DNA from 3 places in the Glutamicibacter sp. PAEs-4 genome. Region 3 is predicted to be linked to each of the others. Evidence: riboswitches for the same ligand, from Rfam matches in the RefSeq annotation. Region 3 holds a riboswitch; each other region holds the start of a gene.
What was found. A riboswitch is a leader RNA that binds a small molecule or an ion and turns the genes downstream of it on or off. The one in region 3 is predicted to bind S-adenosylmethionine.
Positions count from the first base shown of each region.

Region 1 (3,268 bases), 200 kb from region 3:
CGGGCGCCACTACCTAGCAGCCCACCGACAAATGGCTGCTGGGCATCGTCCTGGCAGTCATCAACTTCTGGCTTTTCGCCCAGACCCTGCTGAACGTCATTCCCGGGATCCGCGGCCAGCTGGGCGTCGAAGAAACGCTGGCCAATCTGGCGGTGTCCATCACCTCGCTGTTCTCCGGCATCTTCATCGTGGTCGCCGGCGGGCTGGCCGACCGGATGGGCCGGGCGAAAGTCCTTTACCTGGGCATCTGGCTTTCCATCGCCGGCTCGCTGCTGATCGCCGTGACCCCGGAGAACCTGGGCGGGCTGACCAGCGCCATGCTGCTGGGCGGCCGCGTGGTCCAGGGCCTGTCCGCCGCCTGCATCATGCCCGCGTCCATGGCCCTGGTGAAGACCTATTACGAGGGCAAGGACCGCCAGCGGGCCCTGTCCTACTGGTCCATCGGCTCCTGGGGCGGTTCCGGGTTCTGCGCACTGTTCGGCGGGCTGATGGCCACCAGCTTCCTGGGCTGGCGTTCCATCCTCTGGATCTCCATCGTGCTCTCGGTGCTGGCGCTCTTCCTGCTCAAGGGCACCCCGGAATCCAAGGCCGAGCAGGATCCGGCAGCCGAGCGCCGCTTCGACTACACCGGCCTCATCGTCTTCATCCTCATGCTGGTCTCCATCAACGTCTACATTTCCCAGGGTCCGAATATCGGCTGGCTGAGCCTGGGAGGCATCGCGCTCGTGGCGATCTTCGTGGTCACCGGGCTGCTGTTCTTGCAGATCGAGGTGCGCAGCCGCAATCCCTTCGTGAACCTGAAGCTGTTCTCCAACGGCACCTTCACCGGCGCCACGCTGTCCAACTTCCTGCTCAATGGCGCGGCCGGCACGCTGATTGTCTCGCTGGGCCTGGTCCAGGTGGCGGCCGGGATGTCCTCGCTGCAGTCCGGCCTACTGACCTTGGGCTATCTGGTGGCCATCCTTGCCACGATCCGCGTGGGTGAGAAGCTGCTGCAGCGCTTCGGGCCGAAGAAGCCGATGCTCTGGGGATCGATGTTCACCGGTGTGGGCATCCTGATGTGCTCGATGACTTTCCTGTATATCGACCAGTACATCTTGCTCTCCGTTATCGGGTTCACGCTGTTCGGCATCGGCCTGGGCTTCTATGCCACGCCGTCCACCGACGCGGCGCTGTCCAATGTTCCCGACAGCGAGGTGGGCTCGGCATCCGGCATCTACAAGATGGCCTCGTCACTGGGCAACGCCATCGGCGTGGCCATCTCCGCGGCCCTGTATGTGGCTGGACAGGCCATGGATCCGGCACTGATCCAGTCCTGGGGCCTGTTCATTGGCCGGCAGGACAATGTGGCGTTGCGCTTCGGTGGCGCCATCGGCCTGTTGTTCAACGTGCTGATGGTGGTCATCGCGATCGCCGCAATCATCGTGACCGTTCCTTCGGAGAAGCAGAAGGACAGCGAGAGGACCAAGCACGACGAGGTGGCGCCGCCGCCAATCGGGAACTGATCGAATCGCTTGCTGGGCCGGTGCTGCGCACCGGCCCAAGCCGAACTGTCGGTGGTGCCCAGTACTATCGAACCAAGCTCACGGAATCGCGGCGCTAAGTACCTGGCTAGCCGCGTGGCAACCCTCCTCATCGAGCGGGGTGCCCCAGGGGAAGAGCCGGTCCGGGAAGCCATCCCGGGCAAGTCGATCGGTGGTGCTGATCCTTCAGGATGCTGCGCCGCCTGGAACGAACGCGAGGATGCCATGGGCGCCGAACATGAATACACAACAGGGAATACGCAAGGAACCGACAGCGAGCGGAAGTGGCACAGCGTGCTGCTGGACTATCCCTTCCACGCGGGATCGAGCACCCTCCAGTCAGGGGGATTCCTGGCCTTCGAAGCCGAGAAGCAGCGAGGTGGACTGCTGTGCCTGAATCTTCCCCACATCCACGAATACGTGGCCCGCTGGATTGCCGCCGGATTCACCCCGGAACTGTACTGGGCTGTCAACGCAGGGCTGAAAGCCGCGCTGGACCATGCCCGCCGGCTCTGCAGAAATGTCGGGGACCAAGAACTCCTTGGGCGACGGCTGGAACTGCTCGGGATCACCGCCAAAAACCCGCAGGCTGGCCAGACTTATCTGCGCGTGACCGGCAAGGACCCGATCACTGGCCGAAGCATCATGGAAGAGCGGACGCGCCCTGAGCACATTGTGCAGCTGGTGCCCGAAGCCTGGGCGGAATTCCCGCGGCTGCTGGGCTTCGAACGCCCGTCCGTGGCCCTGTCCAAGTACATCCGAGGGAACTGCGCCAGCGAGGTTCCCTGCAGCGTGCAGGCGTAACCGGGGCTAGGTTTCCGGTGGATGAAAATCCGCCGGAAACCAAGCCGCTTGGCGTTAATTCCATAATCTATGATTAACGCCACCATCCCCGGAATTTTGCGGTTAATCGAGCGTTAACCACTGGTTGGCAAATATCAATCGGAAGGATGATACTAAGTGTCCAAGCGGAGCGCTAGACTGGCAATCGCTCTTCAATCACGCTGCCCTTAATCCGAAGGCCCAGCATGCAGGAGAGCGTGATGCCAGCGAGGATTTTCCACATGCTTCTCAAGCTCATCTTGAAACACTCCAAACCCTATGCCGGGTGGATCGTTGCAGTAGTCATATTGCAGCTGGCCACCACCATGGCTACGCTCTACCTTCCCAGCCTGAACGCCAAGATCATCGATGTCGGCGTGGTCAATGCCGATATCGACTACATCTGGCGCACCGGCGGACTGATGCTGGTGGTGGCCCTGATCCAGGTGGCCACCGCCGTCGCCGCCGTCTACTTCGGTGCCAAGACCTCCATGAGCGTCGGACGCGATGTCCGCCAGGCGGTCTTCGAGAAGGTCTCCACCTTCTCCGCCCAGGACGTCAACAAGTTCGGTGCCGCCACCTTGATCACCCGCGGCACCAATGACGTGCAGCAGATCCAGATGCTCACCCTGATGGCGCTGAACTTCATGATCACCGCGCCGATCATGTCCATCGGCGGCGTGATCATGGCGATCCGCGAAGACCCGGGGCTGTCCTGGCTCGTCTGGGTATCCGTGCCGCTGGTGCTCATTGTCGTCGGCCTGCTGGTCATCAAGCTGATGCCGTTGTTCCGCGACATGCAGACCCGCATCGACGGGATCAACGGCGTGCTGCGCGAGCAGATCACCGGCATCCGCGTGGTGCGCGCCTTCGTGCGCGAAGAGCATGAAACCGAACGCTATGCCGATGCCAACCAGAAGCTG
Region 1 is NZ_CP195017.1:3,126,213-3,129,480, reverse strand. Features, by position in the region: gene ACR9WD_RS14735 (MFS transporter) at 36-1,505, shown strand; SAM riboswitch class IV at 1,582-1,694, shown strand; gene ACR9WD_RS14730 (hypothetical protein) at 1,749-2,327, shown strand; gene ACR9WD_RS14725 (ABC transporter ATP-binding protein) at 2,588-3,268, shown strand, end outside.
Region 1: linked by a shared signal. The riboswitch ahead of ACR9WD_RS14730 (hypothetical protein) and the one ahead of ACR9WD_RS15675 (acyl-CoA dehydrogenase family protein) in region 3 are both predicted to bind S-adenosylmethionine.

Region 2 (3,268 bases), 790 kb from region 3:
CCCAGTGAAACCCGCGGCGCCTGGTCCAGGCGCACCAGTTTCGTTTCCGGGACTTCGAAAAGCGTGCCGACCTCGATGCCCAGCACCTCGCACAGGCGCAGCAGCGTCGCCACCGAGGGGCTGGTCAGGTCGCGTTCCACACGCGAGAGAAAGCCCTTGGTCAGCCCGGAGAGCTCTGCGACCTGGTCAATGGTCATGCGCTGGGTCTGCCGCACCCCGCGCAGCCGCGCACCGATGTTGATCGCAGCACCGGTTGGTTCAACTGGCAAGGTTTTCATCGTTTGGCTCCATCAACGTCGTGTCCGGCAGCGGCATCCGCGGCGGCTTCACCGCCTGCGGGGCAAGTTTACCAATGGTAAACACGCGGTGTCCCCTACCGCGGGCCGGCCGCGATCATTAGACTCTGTCCATGGACAGCACCAAGGACAGGCTCTGCGGGTATCTGGGCGAGGCACGCGAGAATGCGATCTTCAAGGCCGAGGGCCTGGCCGAGCAGCTGGCCCGCACCCCGCTCACCCCTACCGGCACCCATATCCTGGGCGTGCTGCACCATCTGGTGATCAACGAATACGAGTATTTCGGCACCTGCCTGCAGCGCGAGGCCAACGACGCCTATGTCCGCGAGTTCATCTCGCCTCATGATCCCGACGCTGATTTCCTTCCGCCCGCGGACATGGACGGGCAGCAGCTGATCGGCCTGTACCGCAAGGCCATCGCCTTCGCGGACGAAGGCATCGCCGCCTTGGCCCTGGATTCTGCAGTGCACGTCCCGTGGTGGGGGCCGGCCGGGCATACCACCTTGGATCATCTGCTCATCCATGCCTTGGCCGAGACCTCCCGGCATGCAGGGCAGCTGGATATCATCCGCGAGCAGCTCGACGGCCGTGCCGGCTGGACCGCGACGCTGGATTTGCTGCCCGGCTACACCACGGCGCAGTGGGCTGAACACCGCCAGAAGCTGCAGCAGCTGGCCGATTCCCTGGCCCCGGAGAACTGACCGGAAGTCATATTACGCAGTACGGCTTCATCTGGCGCCGCATGCGGCGGTACGCTCGGAATTGTTGCTTCACGAGACGCGGCGCCAAGCTCCGACTGGCCGCGCACCAACCCCAAGTTCATGGGTGGTTCGGATGAAGAAGCGGTCCGCGCATCAACTGGTGCACGGGCAAGAGCTCGCCAGAGAGTTGATATCCATGGCTGTCCCGATTCTTCCCATCATCGACCGCCAGACCGGCCAGGTGCAGTTCACCGCCGAGGGCCGCTGGTGCACCCGCTACGTTGCGGACCCGCTCCAGCTCGAACGCCTCATCGCGCGCTGCTCCCGCCGTCCGGCCTTCGACCCGGACACCTCAGAATTGCTGCTGGTGGTGCCGGCGGCCGGGAATCCGGCCGGCAGGCGCCATGCATTTAGCCTTGCCAAATTCCCAAGTTCAGGGGCGCTGGCTAAAGTGGAAAGCTGAGCCGATCCACGGGTTTCCATGGGAAACCCCACGTTCCAGGAGAGCCTTTTCGAGATGCCACAGCACCCAGTCGCCGAACCAACCAAAGCGCAGATCCAGCGATGGCGCAAGTATCTCGCCGATGAAGTCGCCGAGGGCGCCATCTACCGCGCCCTGGCGGAAAAGAAGTCCGGGCAGGAACGGCAAATCCTGCTGGGCCTGGCCGAAGCCGAAGCGCGCCACGAATCCCACTGGCGCACCATGCTCGGCGAGCATGCCAAGGAAGTCCGACCGTCGCTGCGCCGCACCATGCTGCGCTTCCTCGCCCTGCACTTCGGGTCGGTGTTCGTGCTGGCCATGGCCCAGCGCTCCGAGAGCAGCTCCCCCTACCGCAATGACAAGGACGCCACGGCTCAGATGGCTGCCGACGAGCAGGTCCACGAGGAAGTCGTCCGGGCCCTGGCCACGGCAGGACGCGCACGGCTGTCGGGCAACTTCCGCGCCGCGGTCTTCGGCGCCAACGACGGGCTGGTATCCAACCTGGCATTGATCATGGGCATCGGCGCCACCGGCGTTTCTTCGGCCTTCGTGCTGTTCTCCGGCATTGCCGGCTTGCTGGCCGGAGCGCTGTCCATGGCGGCCGGCGAATACGTTTCGGTGCGTTCCCAGCGCGAGCTGCTGACCGCCTCGCGGCCCACCCAGGTCACACTGACCGCAGCCCCGAACCTGGATCTGGACGCCAACGAGCTGGTGCTGATCTACAAGGCCCGCGGCATGAGCGACGAGGACGCCGAGCACCGGGCCGCCGAACGCATGGGCCTGTTCACCTGCGACTGCAACCCTGATTTCTCGCTGAACCCGGAAGGCCGCGGCGAGGAGCTCGAGAAGGAGCACCAGGAGCTGGGCTCGGCCACCGGGGCGGCCACCACCTCATTCCTGCTCTTCGCTTCCGGCGCGGTGGTGCCGATCCTGCCCTACATCTTCGGCCTCTCCGGGCTGGCCGCGATCATCGTGTCGGTGGCGCTGGTGGGCATCGCCCTGATGATCACCGGCGGCATCGTGGGCCTGCTCTCCGGAGCCTCCCCATTCAAGCGCGGCTTGCGCCAGCTGGCCATCGGCTGGGGCGCGGCGGCCGTCACCTACTGCCTGGGCCTGATCTTCGACGTCAGCGTCAGCTAATACTCCGCTTGGCATCGAAAATGCCGGGACAGCTTCGGCTGTCCCGGCATTTTCGATGCCCCGGACTAGTTGTCCTTTGCCGGCCGGGTCCGACGGCGCAGGGTTTCCATGGACTGGATGAACGCCAGCGCTTCCTCGGCGGTGTCCACCAGGGCGATCTTCTGCTCCATCACGCGTTCCTTGGCCAGTGCCTGGAGCAGCGGCCACGCGGGCAGATCCCGGCTCCAGTAGTCGCGGCCGACCAGCACCATCGGCACCACGCGGGCACCGGTGGCATAGTAGTTCTCGCAGGCATCCTGGAAGATTTCCTGGACCGTGCCGGCAGCCCCGGGCAGCACGACCAGCCCGCCGTTGGACTGCTCCAGCAGGATCGCCTCGCGAATGGAATTGGTGAAGAACTTGGCGATCCGGGTGGCAAACAGGTTCGGCGGCTCATGGCCGTAGAACCAGGTCGGCACGCCCAGCGACTGCCGCTTGCTGGGGAAACGCTCCTTCACCATCAGGGCGGTTCTCGCCCAGCCGGTGCGCTGGTGGATCGCATCTGGCGCTTCGGCGAGCATCTGCAAGGCCGTCGCGATGTCATCTGCCCCATAGTCGGCCAGCCACGCACCGGCATTGGCCGCTTCCATGGCTCCTGGCCCTCCCCCGGT
Region 2 is NZ_CP195017.1:610,080-613,347, reverse strand. Features, by position in the region: gene ACR9WD_RS02935 (cupin domain-containing protein) at 1-278, opposite strand, end outside; gene ACR9WD_RS02930 (DinB family protein) at 410-997, shown strand; SAM riboswitch class IV at 1,065-1,178, shown strand; gene ACR9WD_RS02925 (hypothetical protein) at 1,194-1,460, shown strand; gene ACR9WD_RS02920 (VIT1/CCC1 transporter family protein) at 1,515-2,618, shown strand; gene ACR9WD_RS02915 (LOG family protein) at 2,684-3,268, opposite strand, start outside.
Region 2: linked by a shared signal. The riboswitch ahead of ACR9WD_RS02925 (hypothetical protein) and the one ahead of ACR9WD_RS15675 (acyl-CoA dehydrogenase family protein) in region 3 are both predicted to bind S-adenosylmethionine.

Region 3 (3,268 bases):
GGCCCCGCCGTGCGATTCCGGAACCCGGATTGCGCCGAAGCCGGCGGCAGCCAGGTCCGCGACTGCCTGGTAGGGCAGTTCGCCGGTGCGGTCGCGTTCGGCAGCTCCCTGCGCGATGTCCGCGAAGAGCGGGGCAAAACGGGCTTTGAGCCCTGCAAGCCGAGTGCCAGTTGCAAGTACAGTCATCGTTCAGTCCAATCCGTGGGAATTTCTAGGTGTAGAGCGAGAGCGGCTGGGATTCTCCGCGCAGGAAGTACGCGCCGACCTCGATCTTCTTGTAGTCCACCGGGTCATGCAGCGAGTGGGTGCGCACATTGCGCCAATACAGGTCCAGGCCCACCGAGCTCGCGGTCGAGGATGATCCGGTCACCTCGAAGATCCGGTTCGCCACCTCGACGCCCACCTCGGTGGAAACCACCTTGGCTTCGGCAATTTCCACTGCCAGCGCGGCCCGCTCGGGCTGGGTGACGTCTCCGGCCTTCGACAGCAAGGCATCGAATTTCCGGCCGAGCTTCTCGGTCAGCGCCGCCACCGCGGCGGTGCGGGCCTTGAGCTCCCCGACGATCCGCTGGAAAATCGGATCCTGGGCGTAGGTGTCGGCCTGCGAGAACAGCCAGGCGTTCTTGCGGCCCAGCAGGATCTGCTTGCCACGCTCCAGCGCTCCTTCGGCAATGCCCAGGTAGAAATTGGCGAAAGCCAGCTGGATGCCCGGGGTGAGCAAGGTGGACACCGGTTCGTCGGTGACGAATCCGAGCAAGTCCTCGGCTTCAAGCCTGACGTTGTGGTACTCCAGCGAGTTGGATGCGCTGAGCCGCTGGCCCAGGTAGTCCCAGTCGTCAACGATTTCCAGTCCTTCGATGTCGCGGGGCAGCACGAAGGCGAGAATCTGCCCGTCGTATTCCCCGCCTTGGACCAGCGCGTTGATGACGATGACCTCGCCAACACCGGAACCAGTGGAGAACCGCTTGGCCCCGTTCAGCCGGTACCCATCCCCTTCGACGCTCAGCGTCAGATCCGGGTCAACCGGATTCACCGAATCGCCCCAGAGCCACCCGCCTTCCACGGTGCGTTGCCACCACTTGCCTTGCGCCCCCGCCGGAGCATAGAAGGCAATGCCCGACTGGTTGATGTAGTGGTAGGCCAGCAGCTGCGCGATGGATCCATCGGCCGCCGCCAGGATGCGGACCACGTCGAATGCCGTTTCCCAGTGGGCTCCTGCGCCGCCGAATTCTGCAGGCACCAAAAGGTTCAGCAAGCCGGCTTCGCGCAGCAGCTGCACCTCGGCGAATGGCTGCTGGTTCCTGCGGTCGCGTTCCAGGGCGTCTTGTGCGAGCGTGCCTGCCACCTGCTGGGCAACTTCGCGCCACTGCTCCAGCTCGGTTTCGCTGGCGTTCCCATAGTAGGGAACTCGGCGTAGTCCGGTGTCTTGTACGGTATCTTGCACTGTCATCTTCTTCTCCCTTGCGTTGCAGGTTCCGAAGGACGCAGGGTCCCTGCGATTCCATCGATCCTGGCGTTAGCACTACCTGCGGGATGCAGACTTGCTGCGGCGTCGCGGAGCCAGGTCTCTCAGCCGCTCTGGATGGGTTGTGCTCCGAGTCAACCACTGCCGGAAGCAGTCACGGAAGGGCACTGTCATGCGAGGGAACGGCAGGACAAAATACGTCATCTTCGAGCCACCTGCTTGCCTGATCGATGGCTGCGCGGCCTTCATATGACACTTGCATGACGAAATTTGAACTCGGGAACTGCGCAGCTTCCGAATAGGATGGCTGTTCACGGCGAATAGGCAGGATAGGTGGAACGTGGATCCAGCAAGCGTCATCTCCTTCATGTTCGGGTTGCTGGCCATCACTTTGGTGGCAGCGCTCCTCGCACCCATGGCCCGGGATGGAAAGCTCGCGCGCAATGCGGCCATCGGCATCAGGACGCGCCACACCTTGGCCAGCAACGAGGCTTGGTTGGCAGGGCATCGGCGGGCTGCGCCGCTGGTGGCCGCGGCTGCATGGGCAGGCTGGGCCGCGTTAGCCGGCTCAGCGGTACTCTGCATGCTGGGCCAGTTCGGTTTCGCCTTCGCCACGACCGGCGCAGGTTATCTGGCCATTATCGTGTTGCTGATGGTCTCGGCTGCCAAGGCGAACACGGCCGCTCGAGGCGTCTAGCGGTCAGGCCTTCGCTCTTCGGCTACCACTTTCAAACACATGCTTAAAGCAACGGATCGCACCATCGGCAGATGGTGCGATCTGTTGCTTGCGCGGTCAGCGTCCTGCTACAGCAGCACGGCTCCCAGGAGCAATACCGTCAGGAAGGCGGCGGTACCCTGGATGGCTGTTGCCACGCTCAAGGTCTTGTATGCGGTAATCACCGGAATGCGGCTGAGCTGCGACACGACCCAGAAGTACGAGTCGTTGGCGTGCGAGACAACCATCGCACCGGCACCGACGGCCAATACCGTGAGCACCATGCCCAGTTCCGAACCCAGACCCAAGGAGCCGAGCATCGGCGCGACCAGCGCAGAGGTGGTCACCATGGACACAGTGGACGAGCCCTGCGCGGACTTCAGCGCAGCGGCGATCAGGAACGGCACCGCCAGACCCAAGCCCAGCCCGCTGAGCGAATCCGAAAGGATCGTGGTCAGATCCGATGCTGCCAGCACCGCGCCGAAGCCCGCACCGGCACCGGTGATCAGCAAGATCGGGGCAGCGGTGCGCACGGCTTCATGCATCTGCTCATTGAAGACCGCCAGCTTGCTGTCGCCGCTGAGCAGGAAGGTCGAGGAGATCAAGCCGAAGATCAGGGCGATCACCGGAGTACCGATGAAGGAAAGGATTTCCAGGGCAATGCCCTCGCCGAACGGGTGCGAAGGCAGCTTCGCAATGGAAGCGGCGCAGATCAGCACGAGCGGAACCAGGATCGGCATGAATGCCAACGCCGGGCTCGGCAATTTGCCGAAGCTCGCGCGCAGCTGCTCGTAGTCGAGTTCGGAGATGTCGTCATCGCCCTCGCTGGGCAGCGGGGTCCACTTGGACTTGTTGAAACGGCTGGCGTAGGCCAAACCTGCCAGCGCAGAGATGGCGGCAACGGGCAAGCCGACAGCGATGATCAGGCCCAGGTTATCGGCAACCCCGATGCTTTCCGCTGCGGCCAGCGGACCCGGAGTCGGCGGCACCATGGTGTGGGTTGCGTACAGGCCGGTCATCAGGGCGACGGATGTCGCCAGCGCAGAAACGCCGGTGCGCAGGGTGATGGCTTTGCGCAGCGAGTTGAG
Region 3 is NZ_CP195017.1:3,322,484-3,325,751, forward strand. Features, by position in the region: gene ACR9WD_RS15670 (acyl-CoA dehydrogenase family protein) at 1-186, opposite strand, end outside; gene ACR9WD_RS15675 (acyl-CoA dehydrogenase family protein) at 212-1,444, opposite strand; SAM riboswitch class I at 1,499-1,589, opposite strand; gene ACR9WD_RS15680 (SdpI family protein) at 1,806-2,162, shown strand; gene ACR9WD_RS15685 (GntP family permease) at 2,270-3,268, opposite strand, start outside.